One region of the Scandinavium lactucae genome, then DNA from elsewhere that is predicted to be linked to it. Evidence: predicted binding sites of a transcription regulator. Region 1 holds the regulator's gene; each other region holds the start of a gene.

What was found. Region 1 encodes PurR, which represses purine synthesis genes. Its sites were predicted from a motif close to CANGCAAACGTTTGCNTG; they were not measured.
Region 2: gcvT (glycine cleavage system aminomethyltransferase GcvT) is a predicted target of PurR. The motif match lies at 3,266-3,283, and genes of this name have one in related genera.
Region 3: tusA (sulfurtransferase TusA) is a predicted target of PurR. The motif match lies at 3,085-3,102, and genes of this name have one in related genera.
Region 4: glyA (serine hydroxymethyltransferase) is a predicted target of PurR. The motif match lies at 3,467-3,484, and genes of this name have one in related genera.

Annotation. Positions count from the first base shown of each region.
Region 1 is NZ_JAWXRD010000040.1:3,656-9,368, reverse strand. Features, by position in the region: gene sodB (superoxide dismutase [Fe]) at 1-254, shown strand, start outside; gene SIK69_RS17680 (MFS transporter) at 296-1,462, opposite strand; gene cydH (cytochrome bd-I oxidase subunit CydH) at 1,639-1,728, opposite strand; gene purR (HTH-type transcriptional repressor PurR) at 2,022-3,047, shown strand; gene punR (DNA-binding transcriptional activator PunR) at 3,066-3,977, opposite strand; gene punC (purine nucleoside transporter PunC) at 4,085-5,287, shown strand; gene cfa (cyclopropane fatty acyl phospholipid synthase) at 5,588-5,713, shown strand, end outside.
Region 2 is NZ_JAWXRD010000005.1:47,769-53,481, reverse strand. Features, by position in the region: gene gcvP (aminomethyl-transferring glycine dehydrogenase) at 1-1,539, opposite strand, end outside; gene gcvH (glycine cleavage system protein GcvH) at 1,668-2,054, opposite strand; gene gcvT (glycine cleavage system aminomethyltransferase GcvT) at 2,082-3,176, opposite strand; gene ubiI (FAD-dependent 2-octaprenylphenol hydroxylase) at 3,597-4,799, opposite strand; gene ubiH (2-octaprenyl-6-methoxyphenyl hydroxylase) at 4,811-5,713, opposite strand, start outside.
Region 3 is NZ_JAWXRD010000003.1:83,438-89,150, forward strand. Features, by position in the region: gene SIK69_RS04690 (hypothetical protein) at 1-28, opposite strand, end outside; gene SIK69_RS04695 (AI-2E family transporter) at 361-1,410, opposite strand; gene SIK69_RS04700 (DcrB family lipoprotein) at 1,561-2,118, opposite strand; gene SIK69_RS04705 (7-cyano-7-deazaguanine/7-aminomethyl-7-deazaguanine transporter) at 2,192-2,857, opposite strand; gene tusA (sulfurtransferase TusA) at 3,163-3,408, shown strand; gene SIK69_RS04715 (TRAP transporter substrate-binding protein) at 3,583-4,566, shown strand; gene SIK69_RS04720 (TRAP transporter small permease) at 4,590-5,099, shown strand; gene SIK69_RS04725 (TRAP transporter large permease) at 5,110-5,713, shown strand, end outside.
Region 4 is NZ_JAWXRD010000004.1:48,165-53,877, reverse strand. Features, by position in the region: gene csiE (stationary phase inducible protein CsiE) at 1-436, shown strand, start outside; gene SIK69_RS05480 (3-phenylpropionate MFS transporter) at 412-1,566, opposite strand; gene SIK69_RS05475 (hypothetical protein) at 1,833-2,003, shown strand; gene glyA (serine hydroxymethyltransferase) at 2,096-3,349, opposite strand; gene hmpA (NO-inducible flavohemoprotein) at 3,655-4,833, shown strand; gene cadC (lysine decarboxylation/transport transcriptional activator CadC) at 4,926-5,713, shown strand, end outside.

The sequences.
Region 1 (5,713 bases):
AGTTCACCGATGCGGCGGTTAAAAACTTCGGCGCAGGCTGGACCTGGCTTGTGAAGAAAGCGGACGGCAAACTGGCTATCGTGTCCACGTCTAACGCGGGTACCCCGCTGACCACGGATGCGAAACCATTACTGACCGTAGACGTATGGGAACATGCGTATTACATCGACTACCGTAACGCCCGCCCGAACTACCTCGAGCATTTCTGGGCGCTGGTAAACTGGGAATTTGTTGCTAAGAATCTGGCAGCATAATTTCTGGCCCGGCGGATAGACCTCTCCCGCCGGGCATATTCTTAATGGCTTGAAAACGCTTCTTCCGGCTGACGACGACCACTAAACAGCACCACCAACAGGGCAATACCGGCAATAATCGCGCCCATCACCGGCACAAAGCTGTAGCCGAGGCCGCCGGAAATTACCGCCCCGCCCGCCGCCGCGCCCAGCGCATTCCCCAGATTGAACGCCCCGATATTCACCGATGACGACAGGCCTGGCGCTTCATGGGCCACGCGCATGACGCGCATTTGCAGCGGAGGCACCACCGCGAAGGTCGCGGCACCCCAGATAACCATACTCACGGCCGCACCAATTTCACTCTGCGCCAGCCATGGAATCGACACCATGATAACAATCAGTAGCAGCAGGAAGCCTTTCAGCGTGCCGGTCACCGAACGGTCGGCAAACTTGCCGCCCAGATAGTTACCGAGCGAGAAACCCACCCCAATCAATACCAGCATCGCGGTAATAAACTGCGGGGATGCCGACGTCAGGCTATGCAACACGGGCGAAATGTAGGTGTACAGGGTGAACATCGCGCCTGCACCGAGCACGGTGGTCAACAGGGCCGTCAGCACCTGTGGACGCATCAGCACCGACAGTTCCTGTTTCACATTCGGGCGTTCACCACTGCTCCCTTTTGGCAGAGAGAACCACAGACTGAGCATCGCCACCAGGCCCAGACCAGCCGTTGCGAGGAACGACATCCGCCAGCCGATGGTTTCACCGAGCCAGGTTGCCGCCGGAACCCCGCCGATGTTGGCGATAGTCAACCCCATAAACATGGTCGCCACGGCGCTAGCCTGTTTGTGTTTCGGCACAACGCTGGCGGCCACCACCGAGCCAAGCCCAAAGAATGCCCCGTGGTTTAAGCTGGTAATAATGCGTGACAGCAGCAGCGTGGTGTAATCCGGCGCGATAGCCGAGAGCACATTACCAAGAGTGAAAATCGCCATCAGGAAAATAAGCGCATTACGCCGTGCGCGATGAGAGAGCAGCAGCGTCATCAGCGGTGCCCCGGCCATCACCCCAATGGCATAAGCACTGATCAACATTCCCGCCACGGGAATAGAGACATCGACGCCTTTGGCAATCACCGGCAGCAGGCCCATCGGCGAAAACTCCGTGGTGCCGATGGCAAACGCCCCTATCGCTAAGGCCAGCAGGGGAAAATTGATTTTCATGGTACGACTCCAGTCAGCCATCCGCCGGGAAGGGGGATGGTGCAAAAACAGAAGTCAAAAGCATGACATCAATCACAAAAAAACAGAAGTAAACAAAATGGCAAAAGTTTTTTGCGAAATTGATAACAATCAGAAGGGAAATGAGAAGGAGGAAGAGATTTCTCCCTCCGGGTAAATCAGTGCAGTACGGCGGTCAGCCCGGCGGCCACGATCAGGGCCAGAGCAATTACGGTCGTCATTAAAGAGAACTTCAGGTCGGTACTCATCAATTTTTCTCCTTTTAATCCCCACAACAAAAGTGAGCCTGCTCATTTTTGCACAATCATACGCAAAAATCTCGCAGGTTTTCGGCGCATAACGATTTTTCTCTTTCCCTTTCCGTAAGAATCAGACAAAATTCCACGCTAATTTAAAAGCGTAGCAGCCATTGACCCCCTCCCGTCGTTCTGTGTCGTTTCCCGGCGTACCGCAATTCAAATGAATTGTATCCAGGGTGTGTAAAGGCAAACGTTTTCGTGTCGATAATCAGGCGTAAGGAAAGGGTCTGGAGTGAGAACGAATGGCAACAATTAAAGATGTAGCGAAACGCGCAAACGTTTCCACTACAACTGTATCACATGTAATTAACAAGACTCGCTTCGTGGCGGAAGATACCCGCAACGCGGTATGGGCAGCCATCAAAGAACTGCACTACTCGCCAAGCGCCGTGGCGCGCAGCCTGAAGGTCAATCACACCAAGACTATTGGCCTGCTGGCGACCAGCAGCGAAGCAGCCTACTTTGCCGAGATCATTGAAGCCGTTGAAAAAAGCTGCTTCGAAAAAGGCTATACCCTGATTCTGGGGAACGCCTGGAACAACCTCGAAAAGCAGCAGGCGTATCTGTCGATGATGGCGCAAAAGCGCGTCGATGGTCTGCTGGTGATGTGTTCGGAGTACCCGCAGGCGGTGCTCGACATGCTGGAAGAGTATCGCCACATCCCGATGGTGGTGATGGACTGGGGCGAATCGAAAGCCGATTTTACCGACTCCGTGATTGATAATGCTTTCCAGGGCGGCTATTTGGCCGGACGTTATCTGGTCGAACGTGGTCACCGTGAAATCGGAGCGATCCCAGGCCCAATGGAGCGTAACACCGGAGCGGGTCGTCTGGCGGGCTTTATGAAAGCGATGGAAGAAGCGCAGATTAACGTGCCTGAAAACTGGATCGTGCAGGGCGACTTCGAACCGGAATCCGGTTATCGCGCAATGCAGCAGATCCTTGCGCAACAGCCGCGCCCTACCGCCGTCTTCTGCGGCGGCGACATCATGGCGATGGGTGCCCTGTGTGCCGCTGACGAGATGGGTTTACGCGTGCCGCAAGATATTTCAGTGATCGGTTACGATAATGTGCGCAACGCCCGTTTCTTTACCCCGGCGCTGACCACCATTCACCAACCGAAAGATTCGCTGGGCGAAGCCGCTTTTGACATGCTGCTCGACAGGATCGTCAACAAGCGTGAAGAGTCGCAGTCGATTGAGGTGCATCCACGCCTGATCGAACGCCGCTCGGTAGCTGACGGTCCGTTCCGCGACTATCGCCGCTAATCACCTCTCAGGGGCCGGTTATTCCGGCTCCTGCAACCACTCTTTATTCAACGTTTCACTGTCCCCCAGATAGTCCAGCAGCCAGCTTAACGCCGGTGACATGTCATTTTGTTGCCAGGTCAGACAACACGCTGCATCCGGGAACGGATTTTCCAGCTCCAGCGCCACCCACTCCCCGCTGTCGATATACGGTCGGGCAAAGTGCGTAGGCACCATTCCGGCGCATAAACCGGCAGACAAACAGGTCGCGGACGACTCCCAGTCCGGCACGACAATCCGTTTCTGGTTATCCAGCAGCCAGGTGATGCGTTTTGGCAATGAGCGCGAGGTGTCTTCGCGCACCAATGATGGCCAGTTGCGCAACACGTCATCACTCAGCGGACCGCGCATTTGCGCCAGCGGATGTCGGCTGGAGACCACACAGTTCCAGCTCAGCATTCCCATATCGCGAAACGCGTAACGTCCTCCGACCGGAATGGCCTGCGTGGCACCAATCGCCAATTCGACACGGCCGTCAGATAACGCATCCCACACGCCGTTAAATACTTCCTGGAACACACACAGTTCGACATCCTGAAAGTGGCGATAAAAATCGACAATCATTTGCCGGGTGCGCTCCGGACGGACGATGTTATCCACCGCAATCGCCAGACTACCGCGCCAGCCATTGGCAATTTGCTGGCACTGCTGACGGGTGATCTGCATTTTTTTGATAACAGACCGTCCCTCCTTCAAAAACCACGCCCCGGCGGGCGTTAATTCGACGTCGCGATGCCGTCGTTCAAACAACGGAACCGCCAGCCACTCCTCCAGCTGACGAACGGTATAGCTGACCGCAGAAGGCACACGGTGCAACTCCTGCGCGGCGGAGGTAAAGCTGCCGTTACGCGCCACGGCGTCCACGACTTCAAGCGAATATTCTGACCACATAGGCTGCCTGCAAAAAATTTGATTCCACCAGACAAATATTAGCGTTTCACAAGCGAAGTTGCACTCCCTACACTCTGCTGCCATGTACACCTGCGACGAGAAATAGAATGAACAATATTCCTGGTAAAGGATTTTTATGCTGGCTAGCGGGCCTAAGCGTGCTCGGTTTTCTGGCGACCGACATGTATTTGCCCGCGTTTGCGGTAATTCAGAATGATTTACAGACCCCGGCGGCAGCGGTTAGCGCCAGCCTGAGCCTGTTCCTGGCCGGGTTTGCGTTTGCTCAGCTGCTGTGGGGACCGTTATCCGACCGATATGGTCGGAAACCTATTCTGCTGATCGGCCTGGCCATTTTTGCCATTGGCTGTATTGGCATGCTGTGGGTGCGTGATGCCACTACGCTGCTGGTGCTGCGCTTTATTCAGGCCTTCGGCGTGTGTGCCGCCGCCGTTACCTGGCAGGCAATGGTGACCGATTATTATCCGCCAGAGCGCACTAACCGCATTTTCGCGACGGTGATGCCGCTGGTCGGGCTTTCCCCTGCGCTGGCTCCGCTACTCGGAAGCTGGATCTTGCATCACTTCGAATGGCAGATGATTTTCGCCACTCTGTTTGCCATTACCCTGGTGCTGATGGTCCCGGCGCTGCGACTGAAAAAGCCGACGCAGAACGTGCCGCATAAAACAGAGAAAGCGCTGACCTTTATGACCCTGCTGCGCTCTCGCGATTATCGTGGCAACGTGCTGATTTATGCCGCCTGCTCTGCCAGCTTCTTTGCATGGCTGACCGGTTCACCGTTCATTCTTAGCGCTATGGGTTATGGCCCAACGGTGATTGGCCTGAGCTACGTGCCGCAAACCATCGCCTTCCTGGTCGGTGGCTACGGCTGTCGTGGCGCATTGCAGAAATGGAACGGTCAGCAGATGCTGCCGTGGCTGTTACTGGCCTTCGCGGTGAGCGTGGCGGGGACCTTTGCGGTAGGCCTGACCGCAGGCAGTTCTCTGACCGCCCTGCTGATCCCGTTCTGCCTGATGGCGATGGCCAACGGCGCGATTTACCCTATCGTGGTGGCTCAGGCGTTACGTCCGTTCCCACAGGCGACCGGACGTGCAGCCGCACTGCAAAACACCTTACAGCTCGGCCTGTGCTTCCTTGCAAGCCTGGTGGTCTCCACGCTGATTGCCACCCCGCTGCTGACTACCACCAGCGTGATGCTGTTCACCGTGGTCCTGGCGGGCTGGGGATATCGGATGCAATATGTTGCACAGCGTGATGAAAATGAAGGCACTGCACGTGAATCACACGCATAGTGTCGTTAGCAACTATGTAACAACTCAGTCATTAGTGTGCTAAGAATTTTTTATTGAATCACTCATTTTTGCGGCCTATACTGATTCTGCATCACATAATTACGATAAATATTAGCGATTAACGGGGGAACGGATCTCCCCCGTTTCCCCACGGATGGCCTTTCGGCAAGGGATATCTCCCTTCCTCTGTTCTACGTCGGATAGCAGACTCACGGCAACGTCCGTGAGAGTTCTCACATAACCAAAAAAGCGTCTACGCTGTTTTAAGGTTCTGATCACAAGCCGCGTGATGGAGAAGCTATGAGTTCATCGTGTATAGAAGAAGTAAGCGTGCCCAATGATGACTGGTATCGAATCGTCAACGAAATGTTGAGTCGGGCCGGTATCAGAATTAATGGTTCCGCTCCCTCAGACATCCGGGTTAAC
Region 2 (5,713 bases), on a different contig from region 1:
GGTGCAGGATCCCAGCGGGATCATCGCCTGATTCAGCGCCAGGTCTTTACGCTCCAGCGAGTGCATATAGCGCATCATCTCGGTTTCGCTGTGATAGCGGTTGAACACCGGATGGGTCAGAATGTCGTCTTCACGCAGCATCGCCTGGGGGATCGAGCGGCTGTCGTGCGCCACCTCTTTGTCCAGGTTGTCGATATCCAGGCCATGGTCATCACCGGCGATAACGGTTAACAGCGCCAGCACATCTTCCCGGGTAGTGGTTTCATCCAGGGTGATCCCCACCGCATGATGAATATCGCTGCGCAGGTTGATTTCCGCGGCTTCGGCACGTGCCAGTACTGCGGCTTTGTCTTCGACTTCCACACACAGGGTGTCGAAGAAATGGTCGTGGCGCAGTTTCAGCCCTTTCTGTTTCAGGCCGCTCGCCAGAATATCCGTCAGACGATGAATGCGCCCGGCGATACGTTTCAGGCCCGCTGGACCGTGGAATACGGCGTACAGACTGGCAATATTCGCCAGCAGTACCTGAGAGGTACAGATGTTGGAGTTCGCTTTCTCACGGCGGATATGCTGCTCGCGAGTCTGCATCGCCATGCGCAGGGCGGTGTTGCCAGCGGCATCTTTCGAGACGCCAATAATACGGCCAGGCATCGAGCGTTTGAATTCGTCTTTTGCCGCGAAGAAAGCCGCGTGCGGACCGCCGTAGCCCATCGGAACGCCGAAGCGTTGAGCCGAACCAAACACAATGTCTGCGCCCTGTTTGCCCGGGGCGGTCAGTAGCACCAGCGCCATAAAATCGGCGGCAACACTGACAATCACTTTGCGCGCTTTCAGTTCTGCAATCAGCGGGCTGTAGTCATGCACTTCCCCGGTAGTGCCAACCTGCTGCAACAGCACGCCGAACACATCCTGATGGTCGAGCGCTTTTTCTGCGTCGTCGACAATCACATCAAAACCAAAGGTTTCCGCCCGGGTGCGTACCACGTCCAGGGTCTGCGGATGCACGTCCGCCGCCACGAAGAAGCGGTTGGCATTTTTCAGTTTGCTGACGCGTTTGGCCATCGCCATCGCTTCCGCCGCCGCCGTCGCTTCGTCGAGCAGTGAGGCAGAGGCAATATCCAGTCCGGTCAGGTCCAGCGTGACGGTCTGGTAATTCAGCAGCGCTTCCAGACGTCCTTGCGACACTTCCGGCTGATACGGCGTGTAAGCGGTGTACCAGCCTGGGTTCTCGAGCATGTTGCGCAGGATAACCGGCGGCAGTTGCACCGCGGTGTAGCCCATGCCGATGTAAGACTTAAAGCGCTTGTTGCGGCTGGCAATGGCTTTCAGCTCCGCCAGCGCGGCGAATTCTGTGGTGGCCTCGCCGACCTGCGGTGGCGTCGCGAGCTGAATGTCCTGCGGCACAATCTGGCCGGTCAACGCGTCTAACGACTCTGCGCCAACGGTGTTCAGCATTTCCTGCTGCTGTTCCGCATCCGGGCCAATATGGCGTTCAATGAAAGCGCCGCGGTGTTCAAGCTGGCTTAAGGTCTGTGTCATGAGCGAGGGTTCCTGAAACGTGCAGTGAATCGGTAATGTCTTAACTAACATGCCCGGTGGCGCAGTCGCTTACCGGGCCTACACTTCCAACCGTAGGCCGGATAAACGCAGTGCCATCCGGCACAGTTTTAATCGTCTAACAGCGCTTCGTACGCAGTGGCATCCAGCAGGGCGGCGACTTCAGCTTCGTCGCTGGCTTTGATTTTGAAGATCCAGCCTTCGCTGTACGGCTCGCTGTTGACCAGCTCCGGGGAGTCGCTCAGCGCGTCGTTGACGGCGACGATTTCACCGCTGATTGGCGCGTAAATATCGGACGCCGCTTTTACCGACTCGGCAACCGCACAGTCGTCACCGGCAGCAACGGTTTTGCCCACTTCAGGCAGATCGACAAATACCATGTCGCCCAGCAGTTCCTGTGCGTGCTCGGTGATGCCTACGGTGTAAGAACCATCGGCTTCTTTACGCAACCATTCGTGTTCTTTGCTGTATTTCAGTTCTGCAGGTACATTGCTCATTCACATTTCTCCAGAAAAAATAATCGATTACACGACGGCTTTGCCGGCGCGTACAAAAACAGGTTTGGTCACCTTAACCGGCATTTCGCGGTTGCGGATTTGCACCACCGCCGTATCGCCAATACCCGCAGGGACGCGAGCCAGCGCAATGCTGTAGCCCAGCGTCGGCGAGAAGGTGCCGCTGGTGATAACGCCTTCGTGTTGATTGCCCTGCGCGTCGCTAAAACGCACCGGCAGTTCGCCGCGCAGTACGCCTTTCTCGGTCATCACCAGGCCAACCAGCTGTTCGGTGCCGTGCTCACGCTGGGCTTCCAGTGCTTCGCGACCAATGAAGTCACGGTCAGTTGGTTCCCAGGCGATGGTCCAGCCCATGTTAGCCGCCAGTGGGGAAACGCCTTCGTCCATCTCCTGACCGTACAGGTTCATGCCCGCTTCCAGACGCAGCGTATCGCGCGCGCCCAGGCCACATGGCTTCACGCCGGATTCCACCAGCGCACGCCAGAAGTCTGCTGCTTTCTCATTCGGCAGCGCGATTTCGTAACCCGCTTCGCCGGTATAACCGGTGGTGGCGACAAACAAATCCCCGGCCTGAACGCCGAAGAACGGTTTCATGCCTTCGACGGCGTTGCGCTGTTCGTCGTTGAACAGGCCGGCGGCTTTGGCCTGCGCGTCAGGCCCCTGCACCGCAATCAGCGCCAGATCGTCACGCACGGTGATGTCGATGCCGTACGGCTCAGCGTGTTCGCTAATCCAGGCCAGATCTTTTTCACGGGTGGCGGAGTTAACGACGAGGCGGAAATAATCTTCGGAGAGGAAATAAACAATCAGGTCATCAATGACCCCGGCGGAGGCGTTGAGCATCCCGGTGTAGAGCGCTTTGCCGGGTTTCGTCAGTTTGGCTACATCGTTGGCCAGCAGATAACGCAGGAATTCGCGGGTACGACTGCCGCGCAGATCGACAATAGTCATGTGTGACACATCGAACATCCCTGCACTGGTGCGTACCGCGTGGTGCTCATCAATTTGCGAGCCGTAATGCAGCGGCATCATCCAGCCATGGAAGTCCACCATGCGTGCGCCACACAGCGTGTGTTGTTCATACAAAGGCGTCTGTTGAGCCATCTTGTCCTCGTTGAGTAAGCGGGGCTACCGGCTGCTTTGTGGACACAAATTCAGCCACAAAGCCCAGCGTCGACACCGCTCCGGGCACCGACGCAAACGTTCTCTTTGGTCTGACGTTACCACCGAAAACCGCGGTAAACCATAAGGCAAAGCGAACCATCAGATTAGCTTATGACCAAAATGAGCCAAAAACTCTACAGAACGATCGACTGCCTTTCTGCGACTAATGCCACATAAAATTAACATTTTGGTGAAATATTCAGTTCAGGATGACATTTCGTTCGGATAATTGGGCGGATTTTTCGTAGGGAAATTTTTGTGACATTAATAAAACTAATGCGAAAAAAGGGGTGAAATTAGATTATTTCAAATGAGGGGAGAAAACCCGACGCGCCCGCCGGGTTGAGAAGTGTGATCGCGTTAACGTAACCAGGCGGGGAGATCGTTCAGACCCATCGCCTGACGAATCAATTGCGGTTTAACGCCCGGCAGGGTATCGGCCAGTTTGAGGCCAATATCGCGCAGCAGTTTCTTGGCGGGATTAACGCCCGCAAACAGCTCGCGGAAGCCCTGCATCCCCGCCAGCATCAGCGCGGCGCTGTGTTTACGGCTGCGCTCATAGCGACGCAGATAGAAGTGCTGCCCGAAATCTTTACCCTGCGCATGCAGGCGACGGATCTCATCGATAAGCTCGGCGGCATCCATAAAGCCCAGGTTTACTCCCTGCCCGGCCAGCGGATGAATGGTGTGGGCCGCGTCGCCGACCAGCGCCAGACGATGCGCGGCAAACTGACGCGCATAGCGTCCGGTCAACGGGAATACCTGGCGTTCGCTTTCCACTTCGCACAGGCCCAGACGATTATCAAAGGCGACATTCAGCGCCTGATTGAACGCGGCGGCGTCGGCCTGCTGCATTTTCGCCGCGTCATCCGGCGGCAGTGACCAGACGATGGAGCACAAATGCGGATCACTCAGCGGCAGGAAGGCCAGAATGCCTTCGCCGTGAAAGACCTGGCGCGCAATCGCCTGATGTGGCTCGGTGGTGCGAATGGTCGCCACCAGCGCATGATGACGATAATCCCAAGAGGTCAACGGAATATCGGCCTTGTTGCGTAACCAGGAGTTCGCCCCGTCGGCCCCGATAACCAGTCGCGCCGTCAGCATGTTGCCATCTTTCAGCGTCAGGAAGGCTTCATTTTCGCCCCAGGCAACCTGCGCCAGTTCAGCGGGTGCCACTAGGGTAATGTCCTGGCTGCGCTGGGCTTTACGCCATAACGCATGGTGAATCACCCCGTTTTCGATGATGTGCCCGAGATGGCTGTAGCCGAGGCTTTCATCATCAAAGGCGATTCGACCGAAGCTGTCTTTGTCCCACACTTCCATTCCGTGATAGCGGCTCGCACGTTCGGCAATAATCTCATTCCAGACATCAAGGCGCGACAGCAGTTTTTCGCTGGCGGCGTTGATCGCAGAGACGCGAAGCTGCGGCGCGGCATCGGCTTCAACCGGCTGCGGCTGATGCGACTCAATCACCGCCACGCGCAGGCCGCTGCCCTGTAAGCCACAGGCTACGGCCAGGCCAACCATTCCACCACCGACAATAGCGATATCTACACTTTGCACGTTGTTCATCCTTATCTCGCTACCTGACCCAGGGTACGCAACGCCAGCGCGTCACGCGCCGGGGTGAATAATTCCATCGCCATCAACCCAACGTTTCGCCCGGCCACCAGCGGTGCCCAGCGATTGGCGAACAGATGCACCAGACCGTCGGTCACGCCGATGGTCGCATTTTTATCGTTTTCTCTGCGCTGCTGATACTGGCTTAACAACGCGTACTCGCCCGGATCGCTGGCCTGAGCCAGCATTTCTGCCAGCGACATCACGTCGCGCAGACCGAGGTTAAAGCCCTGCCCGGCAATCGGGTGCAGGGTTTGCGCCGCGTTGCCGACCAGCGCCAGACGGTGCGATATCGCCCGGGAGGCGGTCGTCAGCGACAACGGATACGCATTGCGGCGACCCGCGTGGGTGATGTGCCCCAGCCGCCAGCCGAAGGCTTTTTGCAATTCGTCGCAGAAGCGAGCGTCGGACCAGGCCAGTACCTCATCGCGATGGTCAAGCGGATGGCACCACACCAGCGAGCAACGCCCGTCGGACATCGGCAACATCGCCAGCGGGCCGTGGGGGGTAAAACGCTCGAACGCGCGACCGTTATGCGGTACGGCGGTGGTCACATTGGCGATCACCGCTAGCTGTTCATAAGGCTGCTGCTGCCAGGCAATCCCACACTGTTCGCCGAGCGCCGAACGCGAACCGTCCGCCGCCACCAGCAGCTTACCGGTCAGCGTCTGGCCGTTATCCAGCACCACCTCGACGCGGTCGGGGCTGCGGGAAAAACGCTCGACGCGCGCCGGGCAATGCAGCGTCACGCCTGGCGCTTTGCGCAACAGCGCAAACAGACGCTGGCCGACATCGTGCAGCTCAACCACCTGCCCTAAAGCTGGCAGGCGATAATCTTCCGCTTCCAGGGTAACAAA
Region 3 (5,713 bases), on a different contig from region 1:
CAACAAACCACTTCACTAACTTTTTCATCAATAACTCCATTAAATAAAAGTAATGCGTGATTAAACCAGGCATTATCCAAACCCGGCATCAACAAAAGGTAAATATGGCCCTGCCGCGATATCCGGTGCTTTTTTGGTTATTTTGACGTTAAAAATGATAAGGGAGTCTGTAGGGGGCTGCAACCGGAATATCTATTAATGTGATAATCCAGTGGGTCTTAATTAACATTCCAGCGTTTTTGATTTTAATTAAAGGCTAATTTTTCTCAGGGTATTATTCATTTTCCCCGGCGGCGCGATGCTTGCCGGGTCTACGGGAGCGGTAGACTCGTGCAAGCGCAGCCCCGCCGGGCAATGTCCTTATCCCGGCAATCGGCTTTTAGGTCGGCCTGGTCCCAACAGGATAGCCAGCTTGCTGCCGCCTTTGGTGGTCTCCATCCAGATTTTACAGACGCTGGTGAGCGGCACCGACAGCAGCATTCCGACCGGGCCGAGCAGCCAGCCCCAGACCAGTAACGACAGGAAGACCACCAGCGTTGACATACCGAGGCGGCGACCCATCATCTTCGGCTCGACGATATTTCCCAGCACCATATGCACGGCGAGGAATAACCCGCCGACCAGCAGGCACTCGTACCAGCCGTTAAACAGGAACGCCTGAATCATCGGTGGAATGGCGGAAATCACCGAGCCAATGTTCGGCACGTAGTTCAGCAGGAACGCCAGCACGCCCCACATCAACGCGAACTGTACGCCGAGCAGCATCAGGCCAAGCCAGACAATCAGCCCGGTCCACAGGCTTATTAGCGTTTTCAGCGCCAGATAGTGTGAAACGCCTTTCAGCGCGCGGTGCAGGCCAGCGATGTGAATTTGCGGGTTCACCAGCGCGAAACGCAGTTTGTACGGCACGTGGCGCACCTCGAACAGCATAAACACCACCGTCATCACCAACAGCACGATGCTGGCCATCGCCCCGGAAAGCCCGGTCATCATGGTGGTGGCGAAGGTCATCATCTTATCGGAGTCGACGCGTTGCAGCATTCGCTCTGGCGACATGTGCATATGCAGGAACGGCATCGCATCCTGTAGCGCCAGCAGTTTGCGGGTAAGTTCTTTGTTGTACTTCGGTAGCATGGCGACAAACTCGTTGGCAGAGGCCGCCAGCACGGCTATCAGCGCGGTGAGGACGCACAGCATCACGAACACCACAATGGAGATGGCGAGCGGTCGGGAAACACCCCGACGAATAAACCAGGTTACCAGCGGGTTGAGAACAATGGCGAAAAAGAGGGCCAGAAGCAGTTGAACAATAATATCGGCAGCAGAGTGGATCCCGGCCAGGATCACCACCAGCGCCGCCAGTTTTAATAAGATGTGTAGTCCCGCTTTATCAGCGGCAGGCGTTGTCATGGTCATTTCCTTATTGTTTACCGGCATTAAGTGTAGTGCGTTGCGCCGCGCTGACTATCGGAAAGAATGACGAAAGAATCGTTTCGGTCCTGTTGGACGTAAAAAAGCCCCCGGTCGCGAAACCGGGGGCTTTGTCGTCAGCAGGTTAACTTAGTTGATGACGATGGTATTGATGATGTTCTCTGCGGTCGCCTGCGCTTTTTGCTGGTCGTCAGCAGGCAGGGTGATTTGCAGGGTCAGCAGTTTGTTGTCCACTTTGCCCAATACCACTGAAGAGTACGCGGTCTGGCCTTTGGCAGAGATGATGCTGTCGAGCTGTTGCAGGGTATGACCTTTCAGCTCGATGGATTTGTTGGTCACGACCTGCAACTGCGGGTCGCGGCTGCGCTGCTGCTCTTCAAGGCGGGAAGCCAACGCGACAAGATCCTGGTCGGTGTTGTCGCCGACAATCACGATCACCGCTTTCTGGCCGGTGGCGTCAGAATAGACGTGCATGTTATTGGCCTGGGTGCCCAGTTTGCCGCTCTGGTCGGTCATATCGGCCGGCAGGGAGAAGCTGAGTTTGCCATCCAGCAGTTTTACAGGCTGTGCAGCGGCGTTGCTTTCGGCGGCTGCGCCCTGAACCGGGGTTTTGCTGTCGCTGTTATCACAGGCTGAAAGGCCCATTACCAGCAGGCCAATACCGACGTATTTAACCAAATTGCGCATTGACATCTTCCTTTTGATAAACGGCCATTAATGGCACATCCACCTATCTTATCACAACCCGTTGGATGAACCTTTACCCTGGCTGAAAAGCGCGGTTTTCAGATTTATCTGCCAGTTTTTTCAACAACATATTTAGCAATACGCCATACATCGGCAAGAAGAACACCAGGCTAATGAGCACCTTGAAGGTGTAATCAACCAGCGCGATTTCTACCCAGTGTGCGGCCATGAACGGATCCGGACTGCGCCAGAAGGCGATGAAGAAGAAGGCGAGGGTATCGCTGACGTTGCCAAACAGGGTCGATGCCGTTGGGGCCAGCCACCAGCGGTGGTTCTGACGCAGGCGATTAAAGACGTGTACGTCGAGAATTTGCCCCAGCGCATAGGCCATAAAGCTTGCCGCCGCGATGCGTGCCACGAACAGATTGAAGTGGCCAAGTGCCGCAAAGCCCTGCCATTCGCCCATATAGAACAGCGACGAAATCACGTAAGAAATCAGCAGCGCAGGGGCCATCACCGCAAAAATGATTTTACGGGCCAGCGGCGCGCCAAAAATACGCACGGTCAGATCGGTCGCGAGGAAAATAAAGGGAAAACTGAACGCGCCCCAGGTGGTATGAAAACCAAAAATGGAGACCGGCAGCTGGACCAGATAGTTACTGGAGGTGATCACCAGCAGATGAAAAAGTGAAAGCCAGAACAACGCTTTTACGCGCTGAGCTTGAGAAAACTGAAGCATATTGTGACCTTTTTAGTGGTTGGGGTGAGGGAACCCAATATGTGCTACACGCTATTTTACTTGCCATTTTGACATCGGGCAGTGCTCGCGCTCCTCACGTACTACGTGTACGCTCCGGGCGCTCCGCGCTGGCCTCATTCAAACTGGCTGCGCCAATAACGCGTTGTGAGACTTTGCAAAACCGCCGCATAATACTGCGTTCTGTGCGCTTTGCAACGGCTAATTTTCGCGCAATCGTTAACCTGCCTTGCGTCACAAAAAACTGGGGGTAAACTAAGGCGGTTTTTTGACTGACTGAGTGAACAATGAGCGATCTTTTTTCTGCTGCTGACCACACCCTGGATGCTCAGGGCCTGCGCTGCCCGGAGCCGGTAATGATGGTCCGCAAAACCGTACGCACCATGCCGGTGGGTGAAACGTTGCTGATAGTCGCAGATGACCCGGCGACGACCCGTGACATTCCAGGCTTCTGCCGTTTTATGGATCATGAGCTGATTGCTCAGCACACCGATTCGCTGCCTTACCGCTATCTGATTCGTAAAAATCACTGATCCCCCAAGGGCAGAAACTGTGATCTGCCCTGAAATATCGTTATCAAATGGTTAAACCAACGTTTCATATTTGTATCTTTTGTGAGGCGTCTCACCGTCGTTCTTCTCGTACCAGGCTAATTTTTACACGCAAAACTAAAACAACGTTTTATTAAATGCCCCTGGAGACGACCGATGAAAATGACTGTCAGGCCATTTGTGGCCGCCTTATGCTTTTCGACTGCCACTCTCTGTTTCACTTCTTCCGTTTTCGCGCAGACCATCCGCGCTGCCGATGTTCATCCTGAAGGCTACCCAAACGTGGTGGCAGTGCAGCACATGGGCGAAAAACTCAAACAACAAACCAACGGCGAGCTGGAGATTAAAGTCTTCCCGGGCGGTGTGCTGGGCGATGAAAAGCAAATGATTGAACAGGCGCAGATGGGGGCGATCGACATGATCCGCGTCTCAATGGCCCCGGTGGCGGCGATCCTGCCCGATATCGAAGTGTTCACCCTGCCCTATGTGTTCCGCGATGAAGATCATATGCACAAGGTCATTGACGGCGACATCGGCAAACAAATTGGTGAGAAGCTCACCAACAACCCAAAATCCAAACTGGTGTTCCTCGGCTGGATGGACTCCGGTACCCGTAACCTGATAACCAAGCAAGCGGTCACCAAGCCTGAGGATCTGAAGGGCATGAAAATCCGCGTGCAGGGTAGCCCGGTGGCGATTGATACCCTGAAGGATATGGGCGCAAATGCCGTCGCAATGGGCGTGAGTGAGGTGTACAGCGGGATGCAGACCGGGGTTATTGACGGTGCGGAGAACAATCCGCCGACCTTTATCGCCCATAACTACATCCCGGTGGCGAAGCACTATACCCTCAGCGGGCACTTTATCACCCCGGAAATGCTGCTCTATTCCAAAGTGAAATGGGACAAACTGAGCGCCGACCAGCAGCAAAAAATCGTGACCCTGGCCCGTGAAGCACAGATGGAACAACGCCAGCTGTGGAACGCCTACAACCAGCAGGCACTGGAAAAAATGAAAGCCGGTGGCGTGCAGTTCCATGACATCGACAAAACGTATTTCGTCCAGGCAACGGAACCGGTGCGTAAAGCCTATGGCGAAAAGCACCAGGATCTGATGAAAGCCATCGCTGACGTACAGTGAGCCATCCCGTGACCGGAGGACCTATGTCCGACTCTTTTTCAAGGCTGATGGATAAGCTGTACATGCTGGCGATGTGGGTGGCTGGCGTGTCGCTGCTGGTGATGACCATCGTCATTCCCATCGGGATTTTCTCACGCTACGTGCTGAACCGGGGCGAGTCCTGGCCTGAGCCCGTGGCCATCCTGTGCATGGTGACCTTTACCTTCGTCGGTGCGGCGGTGGGTTACCGCGCCGGATCGCACATTGCGGTCAACATGCTGACCGATCGCCTGCCTGCGGCGTTACAACGCGTCACCGCACGCCTGGTCGATTTGATGATGTTGCTGATAACCGGGTTGATGTTCTGGTACAGCGCCTGGCTGTGCGCCGATCTGTGGGAGCAGCCGGTGGCGGAGTTTCCGTTGCTGACCTCCGGCGAGACCTACTTGCCGCTGCCGGTCGGTTCGGCGGTACTGATTCTATTCGTCATCGAGCGATTGCTGTTCGGTTCTCAGGAGAACCGTCCGGTGGTACTCATCGGTAATCACGGTTAAGGGGTGTTAGATGGACGCATTTATTCTGCTTTTCACCCTCGCCATTCTGCTGGCTATCGGTATGCCAGTGGCGTTTGCCGTGGGGCTCAGCGCAGTGGCGGGCGCACTTTGGATTGATTTACCGCTGGAAGCGCTGATGATCCAGATAACCAGCGGGGTTAACAAATTTACCCTGCTGGCAATTCCGTTCTTCATTCTGGCCGGGGCGATTATGGCGGAAGGCGGAATTGCCCGCCGTCTGGTCAATTTTGCCTATCTGTTTGTCGGCTTTATTCGCGGCGGGCTGTCGTTGGTGAACATTGTGGCGTCGACCTTTTTCGGGGCGATTTCCGGCTCGTCGGTGGCGGATACTGCGTCCATCGGCAGCGTGATGATCCCGGAGATGGAGAAGAAGGGATATCCGCGTGAGTATGCGGCGGCGGTCACGGCCAGCGGTTCCGTACAGGCGATTTTGATCCCGCCGAGCCACAACTCCGTGATTTACTCGCTGGCGGCGGGCGGCACGGTGTCTATCGCCACGCTGTTTATCGCCGGCGTATTACCGGGGCTGCTGTTAGGGGTCAGCCTGATGGTGATGTGTCTCTGCTTCGCCCATAAGCGGGGCTACCCGAAAG
Region 4 (5,713 bases), on a different contig from region 1:
CCTGCCGGAAGAAGTGCAGCGGCTTTATCCGCGCCTGATGCGCACCACCCAGCAGGCGCTGACAGACTTTGAGACCCACTATGGGCTCCAGATCTCTGATGAAGAAATGGGGTTGATTGCGGTGATTTTTGGCGCATGGCTGATGCAGGAAAGCGATTTGCAGGAAAAACAGGTGCTGCTGCTGACCGGAGACAATCCGCTGCTTGAGCAGGAAATTGAGCAGCAGCTGCGGGAACTGACGCTGCTGCCGCTGAATATCAAATACCAGACGCTGACCGCCTTCCAGAAGGAAGGTGCCCCGAAGGGGGTGGCGTTGGTTGTGACGCCTTACTCGCTGGCGCTGCCGCTGTTTTCCCCGCCGCTCATCCACGCCGGGGAACCCCTTAGCGAGCGGCAGCGGCAGCACATTTGTCAGATGCTGGAGGCACCCGGCTGAACGCTGACTTTGGGTCGGACAAACATCGCCGGAATAGCCAGCATCGCCATCACCCAGAACACGCCCTGGTGCAGGTGCTGATAGAGGAACCCGGCAACCACGGTCATGATAGCAATGCTGCCGCCCATCGCCACTGCGGAATACACGGCCTGGAGGCGGATAACTTCCGCACCCTGCCGTGCCGCAATGTAGCGCATCGCCGCCAGGTGGCAGACGGTGAAGGTGCCGCAGTGCAGAATTTGCGCCACGATAAGCCACGGCAATTCGGTGGTCCAGCCCATGATCCCCCAGCGCAGCAGGCCACAAAATGCGGAGAGCAGCAGCAAATCGCGCGCACCGAAACGGCGGAACACTTTCTTGCTGACCGCAAAAATCACGACTTCAGCCACCACCCCGAGCGACCACAAATAGCCGACCGCCGAAGCGGAATACCCCGCCTGCTGCCAGTAGATGGCGCTAAAGCCGTAATAGGCCGCATGCGCGCCCTGCAACAGACATACGCAGGCCAGGAAGCGCCAGCTCTGCACCACCAGCGAACGCCACGCGGGCCAGCCCGCCGCTTCATGATGGCGGGTTTCCCCCTGCGGCATTATCGATGGCGTAATCATCATCCCCATCAACATGGAAGCAATCCCGATGCTCAGCAGCATCAGAATGGCGTGATAGTCAAACAGGCTGACCAGTTTGCCGGTCAGCGCCGAACCAATCACAAACGCAATCGATCCCCACAGGCGCACCCGGCCATAGTCCATGGTTATCTGTTTTTGCCAGGTATTAGCCAACGCATCGGTCAGCGGCACCAGCGGCGAGAAGAACAGGTTGAAGCCGACCATCATCGCCATCAGCCACGCCACGTGCGTCCCGGACCAGAAGGCGAGAATAAACAGCAATGTCAGTAAGGCGAGAATGCGTAAGGCGCTGATTAAGCGGGACGGGTCGCTGACCCGGGGCGCAATCAGCAGGCTGCCGAGGAAACGCGCCACCAGCCCAGCGCCGAGCAGCACGCCGATGGTTTCCGGCGTCAGGCCGGTGCCTGCGAGCCACACGCTCCAGAAAGGCAGAAAGATGCCGTAACTAAAGAAGTAGGTGAAATAACTGAGCGCCAGCCAGCGCGTGGAATGCAAGACCATGATTCCCTCCAAAATGTTGGCGTTAGTCTGGCGACAAACGCACCGGCTGGCAAGTGGCTTTAACAAGCCCCTAACATTTTTGTCTGACGACGTGATCCTTCACCCACGTCAGCAACCCGAACTACAGCGGGGGGCTATAACAACATGTTCCAGGACGAAGTCGACATCAAATTCAACGTTATTGCGCCGTTTACCATTTTTTAAAACAAGGCGGATCTATCATGAAGGCGGTTTAACAGCGCACCATTCAAATAAGGAATGAAATCATGTTTAAAGCAGCAATGATTATTTGCGGGATGCTACTCGCGGGATGCGCCGCCCAAACGGTCAATACGCCGCCTCCCCTGTCGCCGATGGACGAATGTAAGCAGGCCACTCAAGAGGGGAATACGGTGACGATTGCGCAGAAGTGTGCGGCCATCACCCGGGATCAGTAGCCTGTTGTTTAGGTTGGCGAGTGTTGGCTCTAGCGCTGAATTTTTGCCATAAAAAAGGCCGCGAAAGCGGCCTTTTTCGTCACGGCAATAACTTACGCGTAAACCGGGAAACGGGCGCAGATATCCAGCACTTTACCTTTGACGCGCTCAATAACTGCTTCGTCATTGATATTGTCCAGCACGTCACACATCCAGCCAGCCAGCTCTTTCGCTTCGGCTTCTTTGAAACCGCGACGGGTAATTGCCGGGGAACCGATGCGGATCCCGGAGGTCACGAACGGGCTCTTCGGATCGTTTGGTACGCTGTTTTTGTTGACGGTGATGTTGGCACGGCCAAGGGCTGCGTCAGCTTCTTTACCGGTCAGGTTTTTGTCGACCAGATCGAGCAGGAACAGATGGTTCTCAGTGCCGCCGGAGACCACTTTAAAGCCGCGATCCAGGAACACTGCCACCATCGCTTTGGCGTTTTTAGCAACCTGCTGCTGGTAAACTTTGAACTCTGGCTCCATCGCTTCTTTCAGCGCGACCGCTTTCGCCGCGATAACGTGCATCAGTGGGCCACCCTGGGCGCTTGGGAACACGGCAGAGTTAAGCTTTTTATACAGATCTTCATCGCCACCTTTGGCCAGAATCAGACCGCCACGTGGGCCTGCCAGGGTTTTGTGAGTGGTGGTGGTGACAACGTGAGCATGAGGAACCGGGTTAGGATAAACGCCTGCGGCAATCAGACCCGCCACGTGCGCCATGTCGACGAACAGGTACGCGCCGATGCTGTCTGCGATTTCACGCATTTTAGCCCAGTCAACCACGCCGGAATAGGCAGAGAAACCGCCGATGATCATCTTCGGTTTGTGGGTCTGCGCCTGCTTGGCCATGTCTTCATAGTCAATTTTACCGGACTCATCGATACCGTAAGGGATGATGTTGTACAGCTTGCCGGAGAAGTTCACCGGGGAACCGTGCGTCAGGTGACCACCCTGCGCCAGGTTCATACCCAGCACGGTATCACCCGGTTGCAGCAGAGCGGTATAAACGGCGAAGTTGGCCTGAGAACCGGAGTGCGGCTGAACGTTAGCGTAGTCGGCACCGAACAGCTCTTTGGCACGATCGATAGCCAGTTGTTCAACGATATCCACGTATTCACACCCGCCGTAATAGCGTTTGCCCGGGTAGCCTTCTGCATATTTGTTGGTTAACTGAGAACCCTGAGCCTGCATCACACGCGGGCTGGTGTAGTTTTCGGAGGCGATCAGTTCGATGTGCTCTTCCTGACGTACTTTTTCCTGCTCCATAGCCTGCCACAGTTCGGCATCATAATCGGCAATGTTCATTTCACGCTTTAACATCTCGCTTCTCCTGACTCAGCTAACAGTAGTTTTACCGCTAAAAAAGGGGGCCCGTTTGGGCAACGGCGAACAGTATAACTGATAAGTTCTGTGATAACAGGTCTTGACAAACGATTTTACGCAAACGATTACCTACCCACCCCGCAAGGGTTTGAGCCATAAAGACTCGCCCTGCTTAAGCGGATTTCTTTTCAGGTTTGTGATGCAAATTTTTCACCTGACAGCGAACCCTTTACAGGGTAGGGGTATTTTTATAAGATGCATTTCAGATACACCATTAAGAATAACCTCAAAAGGACATTGCTATGCTCGACGCCCAAACCATCGCCACGGTAAAAGCTACCCTTCCCCTGCTGGTCGAAACCGGCCCAAAACTCACCGCCCACTTCTACGAAAGAATGTTCGCTCATAACCCGGAATTGAAAGAGATCTTCAATATGAGCAACCAGCGCAACGGCGATCAGCGTGAAGCGCTGTTCAACGCCATTGCCGCCTACGCCAGCAATATTGAAAACCTGCCAGCCCTGCTGCCTGCGGTGGAAAAAATTGCCCAGAAGCACACCAGTTTCCAGATTAAACCTGAGCAGTACGATATTGTCGGCGGCCATCTGCTGGCGACGCTGGACGAACTGTTCAGCCCGGGTCAGGAAGTGCTGGACGCGTGGGGGAAAGCCTACGGCGTACTGGCCGGGGTGTTTATTCAACGCGAAGGTGAGATCTACAAAGATAACGCCGCGAAAAACGGCGGCTGGGAAGGCACCCGTCCGTTCCGGATTGTCAGTAAGACGCCGCAAAGCGCACTGATCACCGCCTTTGAATTTGCCCCCGTTGACGGCGGTGCCGTGGCGGACTATCAGCCGGGTCAATACCTCGGCGTGTGGCTGAAGCCGGAGGGGTTTGCCCATCAGGAGATTCGTCAGTACTCCCTCACCCGCCAGCCGAACGGTAAAAATTATCGTGTTGCGGTGAAGCGCGAAAACGGCGGTCAGGTTTCAGAATGGCTGCATGATCAGGCGCGCGTGGGCGATACCGTGCATCTGGCAGCTCCGGCGGGTGATTTCTTTATGTCAGTAGAGGCCACTACGCCAGTGACGCTGATTTCCGCCGGGGTCGGTCAGACACCTATGTTAGCCATGCTCGACACCCTGGCCCACCGCGCACATCCGGCGCAGGTGAACTGGTTCCACGCCGCTGAAAATGGCGCGGTTCACGCCTTCGCGCAAGAAGTGGCCGCGCTGGGAGCAATGCTACCGCGCTTCCGGTCACACGTCTGGTACAACACACCAGCAGATGCTGACGTGTTCGACAGTCACGGCCTGATGGATTTAGCGGCTCATGAAGGCACGTTCAGCGATCCGGCGATGCAGTTTTACCTCTGCGGCCCGGTGGGCTTTATGCAGTTCGCAGCACAACAGCTGGTGACGTTGGGTATTAGCGCAGATAACATCCACTACGAGTGCTTCGGCCCGCATAAAGTCCTGTAAGCCCCGGATTCACCCTTCGCAGGTCAAAAAAGGGAGGGCCCGGGTATGATATGATTAAGACTTTCCTGTAGTCATATTTGGGCCCCTTTTTTATGCAACAACCTGTTGTCCTCATTGGAGAATGGCTGGTTTCGCCTGCCATTAACCAGATAAGCCGTCAGGGTCGCCAGCTTACTCTTGAACCGCGCTTAATCGATCTTCTGGTCTACTTTGCCCATCATCCCGATGAAGTCCTGAGCCGGGATGAGCTTATCGACAACGTCTGGACGCGCAACGTGGTGACCAGCCACGTCGTGACCCAGAGTATTTCTGAGCTGCGCAAGTCGCTCAAAGATGGCGATGACAGCAGCCCCGAATATATTGTTACGGTGCCCAAGCGTGGCTATAAGCTGACCGCCACCGTAATGTGGTGTACAGAAGAAGGAAAAGAATTAACCCCGCTCCCGCTGACAGTTATCCCAACGCCCGCCCCCACTGAATCTGCCGCTACCTCACAGCCGATGCCGTCTCCTACCACGCCCACGCCCGTGCCGGAAAAACGCCGCAGCGTAACCACCTGGTGGGTCTGGGGCCTGTTCCTGCTGGCGCTGTTCAGCTGCGTGGGGCTGGTGGCGATGTCGACCATTGATTCACATCCGCCGGTAACCAAAACCCGTCTGCTGCTGAACCCGCGCGATATCGACATTCGCCTCGCCAACGGTAATTCCTGTAACAACGCGGCCTCACAACGCGCCTATGCGGTGGGTCTCGGCAGCCTAATCACGACTTCCCTGAACACCTACTCCACCTATATGGTGCATGACAAAACCAACTACAACTTCAACGAGCCGAGCAGCTCGGGCAAGACACTGACCATTGAGTTCGTCAATCAGCGCCATTA